2 linked regions of the Cohaesibacter sp. ES.047 genome follow. The main gene of each other region encodes a partner of the protein of the gene in region 2 in a complex. Links are inferred from orthologs where the notes say so. Each region holds a gene or a part of one and is shown on either strand. Other genes may lie near its edges. The genes, in order: CPH65_RS06550 and CPH65_RS13500.

Region 1 (3,739 bases), 1.5 Mb from region 2 along the record:
AATCAGGCCATAGGATTCTTCACGGAATTCTATTCCGATTGCCATCAGGCTGTTCGCATTTTCCAGCGGCTTGATGCCAAGGCGTTTGCGCATGTCAATCGCGGTGACGATGCGACCACGAAGGTTCAACACACCGGCAATTTCTGACTGGGACAAAGGCACCTGCGTGACGGACTCGGGGACAAAGACATCATGAACCCGGTTGATCGGAAGCCCAAACAACTGCTCGGAAATATAGATGGTCACATACTGGATGGTTTCACTTGCGTTGTCGTCTTCCAGTTCGTCTGTGAATTTGTGCTCACTCATGCGGCAACTCCCACTTCAATGTGCTGCTCTTTCAGGGATGCGATCAGTCCCGGACGGTCGAATTTGGCAACATAGTCGTTGAAACCGGCCTTGCGTCCGCGTTCAATGGCTGCCGGCGTGCAGAGCGACGACAGTGCGATGATCGGAATATCGCGTGTTGCCGGAGCCCGGCGGACGGCCTCACAAAGCTCGAAACCGTTCATTTCCGGCATCTCGATATCGGAGACGACGATTTCATAGCTCGGATCACGTTCCAGCGCGGCAAGAGCCTCGGCACCACTTGAGCAGACGGTCACTTCATACCCGGCAGCCTTGAGAACCGGTCCAAGCATGTTGCGGAAGAAGCTGGAGTCATCAACAAACAGCAGTTTCTTGACCAGCGGCTCGTCGATTGACATTTCTTTGCGATGGAACCAGTCCTCGAATGCCTGCGGCAAGAAGTGCCCCACATCAATGATCTCGGTTGCCTTGCCTTTGATCACAGCCGTGCCCAGAACGCCCGGAACTTCGGAAGAGACCTCGATGTTGAGTTGTTCGTCGACGATATCGACGATTTCATCAACAACCAGCCCCATGGAGCGGCCTGAGTCGGAGAAGACGAGCATCGGCTGCGACCCTTCGGTGCGGCGCTGGACGAAGTCATTGACCTGTACCAGCGGCATCAGGCTGCCGCGATATTGAACCATGTCGCGTCCGTTGGAGAATTCGATCTTGCTGATTTCGAACTCTTCGAGACGGGTAACGAGCGATAGCGGAACCGCTTTCGGCTCGGAAGAACCGGCGCGGAAGATAAGAAGAGAAACCGTATTCTGTTCTTCTGGCAGAGCTTCCTTCTCGGCAGCCTCTTTATCAGCATCCACATCGGTACCGACATGGCTACCAAAGGCCTGTGCGACGCCATTGGGATCAAGGATCATGATCACCGAACCGTCACCAAGAATGGTATTGCCAGAGAACAGGGTCAGGTGCCGCAGCATGGATGCCATCGGTTTGACCACGATTTCTTCTGTATGGAAGACAGCATCGACCACAACGCCGAAGGTCTGCGGGCCGACTTGCATGACCACGATGAAGCCATTGTCGTCCAGTTCCATCTCTTCGTCTGTTTTCTCTTCAATCCCGAGCAGGTTGCTCAGGTGAATGAGCGGTAGCAGCTTGTTGCGCAAGCGCAGAACCGGCGTATCCTTGATCCGTTCGATCTTGTGCTCGGAATTGTTCTGAACGCGCACCAGCTCGACAACAGAAAGCTGCGGGATCGCAAAGCGGTCGCCGGAAGCTTCCACCAGCAAGGTCGAAACAATCGCAAGGGTCAGCGGGATCTTGATCGAGAAAGTCGAGCCTTTGCCCTGAATGGATTTCAGGTCGACCGAACCACCGATCACTTCAATATTGTTGCGAACCACGTCCATGCCGACACCACGGCCCGACACGTTGGTCACTTTCTCAGCAGTCGAGAAGCCAGCAGCAAAGATATATTTGTTGATCTGCTGCTCTGTCATCTTGTCGAGCTCGGCTTCGGTAGCAAGCTCGCTCTTGAGAATTTTTTCCTTCACCTTCTCGGTGTTGATGCCGCGTCCATCATCAGCGATATCGATGATGATATGGCCACCCTCATGATAGGCAGAAAGGGTAATGGTGCCTTTGGCTGGCTTCCCCATTGCCACACGTTCGTCTGGCATTTCCAGGCCATGGTCGGCAGAGTTGCGAACCATGTGAGTGAGCGGATCTTTGATCAGCTCCAGAACCTGACGGTCAAGCTCTGTATCCTGACCGATCATCACCAGATCGATGGTTTTTTCGAGATCATTAGCGAGATCGCGAACGACACGAGGCAGCTTCTGCCAAGCGTTGCCGATCGGCTGCATGCGGGTCTTCATGACCCCTTCCTGCAGTTCAACGGTTACGTTGGACAGGCGTTGCAGCGGAACCTTGAATTCGGAATCTTCATGGCGGCGCACGATTTCGAGCAACTGGTTACGGGTCAGCACCAGTTCCGAAACCATGGTCATCAGATGCTCAAGGGTCTCGACATTGACGCGGATTGACGCGCCATGCGAACCACCAGACTTGGTTTCCTTCTCAGCCTTTTCATCCTTTTCAGGAGCTTTGCGGCGCGCTGCCTTGGCAGCAGCCGCATCATCTTTAGGCTTAGCAGGCACGATACCGGCGCGCTTCTTGGCAGCGGCATCAGCAACAGCAGCCTCGGCAGCTTCCTTGGCAGCCTCGGATACATCAAAATCATCAGGGCCGTCTGTTTCGCGGAAAGCGCGCTCCAGATCATCCAGCGAAACTTCGCCTTCCTTCAGCTCGCGCTCAAGGACCTGATAGACTTCGTGAGAAGCTTCTTCCGATTTGGGCTCTTTTGCCGGCTCATCTACCGCGACAGGCTCTTTCGCCGGAGCAGCTTTTGCATCGACGGCGTCCACCCCACCCATATTGGCATATTTACCTATGCCAGAGAGACGATCCAGCTGATCAATCAGATCATCGTCCGAACCTTCCGGCTCGGCCTGATTTTCTGCAAGTTCAGAGACAATCTCTTTAATGCGGTCCAGAGAGAGCAAAATGACAGAAACGGACTCGCCGGTTACGGCGGCCCCATCCCTGAATTTACCCATCAGGGTCTCAGCGGCATGGGCCAGACTTTCAAGTCTTGGCAAGCCCAAAAAGCCACAGGTCCCTTTAATCGTATGTACTAGCCGGAAAATATTATCGAGAATTTGAGCATTATTTGGCTCTTGCTCAAATTTCACAAGCTCGACGTCAACAACGTCCAGGCTCTCGTTGGTTTCCTCGATAAATTCGCGTAGCAGATCATCCATGGCTTAAAACCCTGATTCGTGGCGGAATCCTGTCTTCATCAGACATCTATTCCGCCCCAGTCTCGGGCCAAACCGTTAAATAATGCTGAAGCGATTTTATAAATTATAAGCGTACAACATCTGCAACGCCTGTATTTTCACACTCTATTAACGAAACCGCAAAAAACGCTAGGAAATCAGCCAGTTTTTACTGCCGAATACTAGGCACGATCGGCCAATTCCTGTGGGATTTCTTCATCCATATCAGAAGTTTGTGCAACACCGATCATCTCATCAGCGCTTGGAACGCTCACAGGCTGTGCCTTGATCGTAATCGTATCGTCCACCCAGTCAAAAACCAAGTCCATTTTGGACTCTCGTGCCAGCAGCCCCGTGTAATAGGGCTGGATCGCATGGGCATCAATGCCATGCTCATCCGCAGGCTTGCCACGCAGCAAACGATCAAAGCTTGCCGGGATGCGGGCGCTTTTGCCCTCACAAACCAGTGTGAAAGTCGGATAACGCGAATCTCCCTCGATCAGAACCTTGATCGAACCACCACGCGGTATGGTCGCCCCCCCCAGGAGAATGAGGTTGAGGACCAGTTTGACAAGATTCTTGGGCATCAG
Region 2 (3,049 bases):
TTCGCCGGGCTGTTCCAACTCGTCGATGGTCTTCAGGCTGTCGCCTCCGGCGCCTTGAGAGGGCTGGGGGATACGCGTGGTCCCATGCTGATCGCAGTGGTCGGCTACTGGCTGTGTGGTATGCCGACATCCTATATTCTGGGATTTGTTCTCGGTTGGCGCGGGTCGGGCATCTGGATCGGTCTTGCAATCGGCCTTGCGGTGACCGCCTTCTGTCTGGCCTATCGTTTCTGGAACCGCGAGCGTCTGGGGCTTCTCAAGCCGATCGTGGCTGAAGCCTAAAAGGCCCCTGAGCAGGACAAGATGGCCTTGAGATACAAGGCCGCCTTGTTAAGGCTCTATTGCGCGGGCTTCATTGTGCGGGCTTTGGGGGAGCCAACACCGTTGCCTCTCCAGACAACACGAGGGCGCCATCCACCTTCGCCTCGCAGTCAAGGATCACCCGACGACCTCGATCGATCATTTCCTTGATGGAAACGGATACTTCGAGTTCGTCTCCCGGGCGGACTGGTGCCATGAATTTCAGCGTCTGTTCAACATAGATGGCTCCCGGGCCCGGCAGGCGCATGCCCAGAAGGGCAGAAAACAGGCTTGCAGTATAGAGCCCGTGCGCAATATTGCCGCCAAAACGGCTGGCCTCGCCATAGGCTTTGTCGACATGCACTGGATTATAGTCCCCCGATACCGCAGCAAAGGCGGAAATGTCCTTGTCGCTCACCATATGGCGAAAACTCTCGCTCTGGCCGATGCTCATCTCTTCATAATAGACGGTTCTGGGCGCAACGCCCTTTAGGGGTGCATTCATTCTCTGGTTCCTCTCTTCCCCTGCGTCGGCCATTTTCTTGTTCTGACTGGCCCGTCTTCTCGCGTACTGTCCGGTGACCTGTGGATATTGCGACGCAGCATCCACTGAGCATATGCACAAATGCGGATGCATGGCAATCCTACCTTTGAAATCAGCAGGCAAATCCCAAGGGATACGGCGCGCTCGCGGGCCGACTTGCTGCGCTTCGGAATATGGCGAGCTTTGCAACGTAGATTTGAGTTTGTTTATGGTTAACCGAAATAAAGGTTAGCGATCTCTGAACAAACTACTTCGTAAAAGTAAATTTTTCAGCGTTTTCATCGTATTTACTTCAATTCGAGGTCATTATTGGGCAATTCAACTTTTGCCTCTCTTGGCCGGTTAACCGGTTTTTTAATTCCTTGAGCTAGTCTCCAATCTGTTCCGGGGAGTGCAAGCTCTCTGGCAGTTGAAGACAAAAGGTCTGCAAAGTCGAATAGTCCGCCAACAAAGCGGCAAAGCAGTGTGAGTTTGGAGTAAACAAATGGCCCTCGATCTTTCTATGCCGGTACTGGTCGTCGATGACTATAAAACCATGATCCGGATCATCAAGAACCTGCTCAAGCAGCTCGGGTTCGAGGATGTTGACGACGCCGCTGATGGCACTGAAGCCCTGGCGAAAATGCAGGACCGTCGTTACGGTCTGGTGATTTCCGACTGGAACATGGAGCCGATGACCGGCTATGAACTGCTCAAACAGGTGCGCGCAAGTGATAGCCTGTCCAAGACACCATTCATCATGGTGACAGCAGAATCCAAAACCGAAAACGTTATTGCTGCCAAAAAGGCCGGTGTGAACAACTACATCGTGAAGCCTTTCAACGCCGCCACCCTGAAAACCAAGATCGACGCCGTATTCGACAGCTAAGGCTGACGTGCGCCAGCCGCGATGGCGGTCGTGGCTAGGTATGTCGAAATTGGTAACAAGATTGTTTAGTTGGGCCAAGGGTCGGGAAGCATCCCGACCCGCTCCCACCGCCTCCACACCAAGTGAGGCATGCATTCTGTGGCCAACCCGCCGCTTTTGCTCTGTGAAGCTGGCTGGCTCTTCCGATGCCAGAAGTTAACAAACCGCAATCCCGGCATCACGTCCCGGATCTTCGTTGTCGCGAGCGACTGAGCGTCTCTCCAGAAACAAGGACCCGGCGCAATTGAGGCCCCGATCTTGGCCCGACACCAGCCGGGCGAATAAAAAGAGGGTCAACAAAGGGCAATAACGGTCTCGTTTTGAAAACACGATTTATAAGCGGAGAGAAACGAAAGACCTTTATCAGGTTCGCTCTGAAGTGAGCAACGCAGACATGAAGTGGGCAAGAAATCAATGAAATCTCAGCAGAAAACCCTCAGCGCAGACAAGGTCACCAAGCTTGTCACCTTTCTTGAGCATAGCAAGGGAGAGGATGTTTCACTGACGGATATCATGTCGCTGGCCGAAGTAATGGCGAGCAGCCTAGAGTCCCATATTCGGGCCATGGACAAGACCGTATACCACGAGTTCATGAGCATCGCGGATGAGATTTCAACAATGAAGCGGGAAATCTCCGCTCTGCGCCCCGCCGACATGCGCCACAACGCAATCCCCGATGCCGGACGCGAACTGGATGCCGTGGTTGAAGCGACCGAGAAGGCAACCAATATCATCATGTCTTCTGCCGAGGAGATCATGGGAGCCGATCCGAGCGACGCCGAAGCCTATCAGGCTATTGTCAACGACAAGATCATCGAAATTTTTGAAGCCTGCTCTTTTCAGGATATCACCGGGCAGCGCATTTCCAAGGTTGTGCACGTTCTCAACGTCATCGACGAGCGCGTCTCCACTTTCATCGATCGCATGAAGATGAACAGTGTTGAAGACGAGGATCTCGAGGAAACCGAAGCGGAACGCCGCAAGCGCGAACTCATTCTTCATGGACCGCAGAAAGAGGGCGAGGGCGTCAATCAGTCTGAGGTTGACGCAATGCTGGCCGAACTCGGGTTTGGTGAGGAAAACGAAAAGAACACCGATAAAAGCGACCAAAACGACATTGACGCTTTGTTCGACTGATCATTGGCAGCCGTGATCCAGAAGAGTGTTTCAAAAGCCGGGCTCGTCCCGGCTTTTTTGTGTCCAGGTTGACGTGGTTTCTCAGTCAGACCAGTCGAAATAGTTGAGTTCATCCATTTCCGTATAAAAACGGGAATCAAGGCTCTTGTTCAATTCGTCCA

The links.
Region 1: the proteins of CPH65_RS13500 (region 2) and CPH65_RS06550 are in contact, whole or in part, in a solved structure (PDB 1A0O), measured with the Escherichia coli proteins. The link is inferred for Cohaesibacter sp. ES.047 from one-to-one orthologs.

What each region holds. Positions count from the first base shown.
Region 1 is NZ_LT907844.1:1,457,717-1,461,455, reverse strand. What follows is about bases 106-3,523. They hold CPH65_RS06550 (chemotaxis protein CheW), read right to left. Parts: upstream 3,132-3,523; coding sequence 306-3,131; downstream 106-305. Other genes in these bases: chpT (histidine phosphotransferase ChpT), read right to left, coding at 3,332-3,523; CPH65_RS06555 (chemotaxis protein CheW), read right to left, coding at 106-309. In the rest of the region: more of CPH65_RS06555, read right to left, coding at 1-105; more of chpT, read right to left, coding at 3,524-3,739. UniProt on the Escherichia coli protein: Involved in the transmission of sensory signals from the chemoreceptors to the flagellar motors. CheA is autophosphorylated; it can transfer its phosphate group to either CheB or CheY.
Region 2 is NZ_LT907844.1:2,954,382-2,957,430, forward strand. The notes cover bases 293-3,020. They hold CPH65_RS13500 (response regulator), read left to right. Parts: upstream 293-1,328; coding sequence 1,329-1,712; downstream 1,713-3,020. Other genes in these bases: CPH65_RS13495 (MaoC family dehydratase), read right to left, coding at 353-805; CPH65_RS13505 (protein phosphatase CheZ), read left to right, coding at 2,166-2,888; CPH65_RS13510 (hypothetical protein), read right to left, coding at 2,970-3,020. Outside these bases: CPH65_RS13490 (MATE family efflux transporter), read left to right, coding at 1-282; more of CPH65_RS13510, read right to left, coding at 3,021-3,049. UniProt on the Escherichia coli protein: Involved in the transmission of sensory signals from the chemoreceptors to the flagellar motors.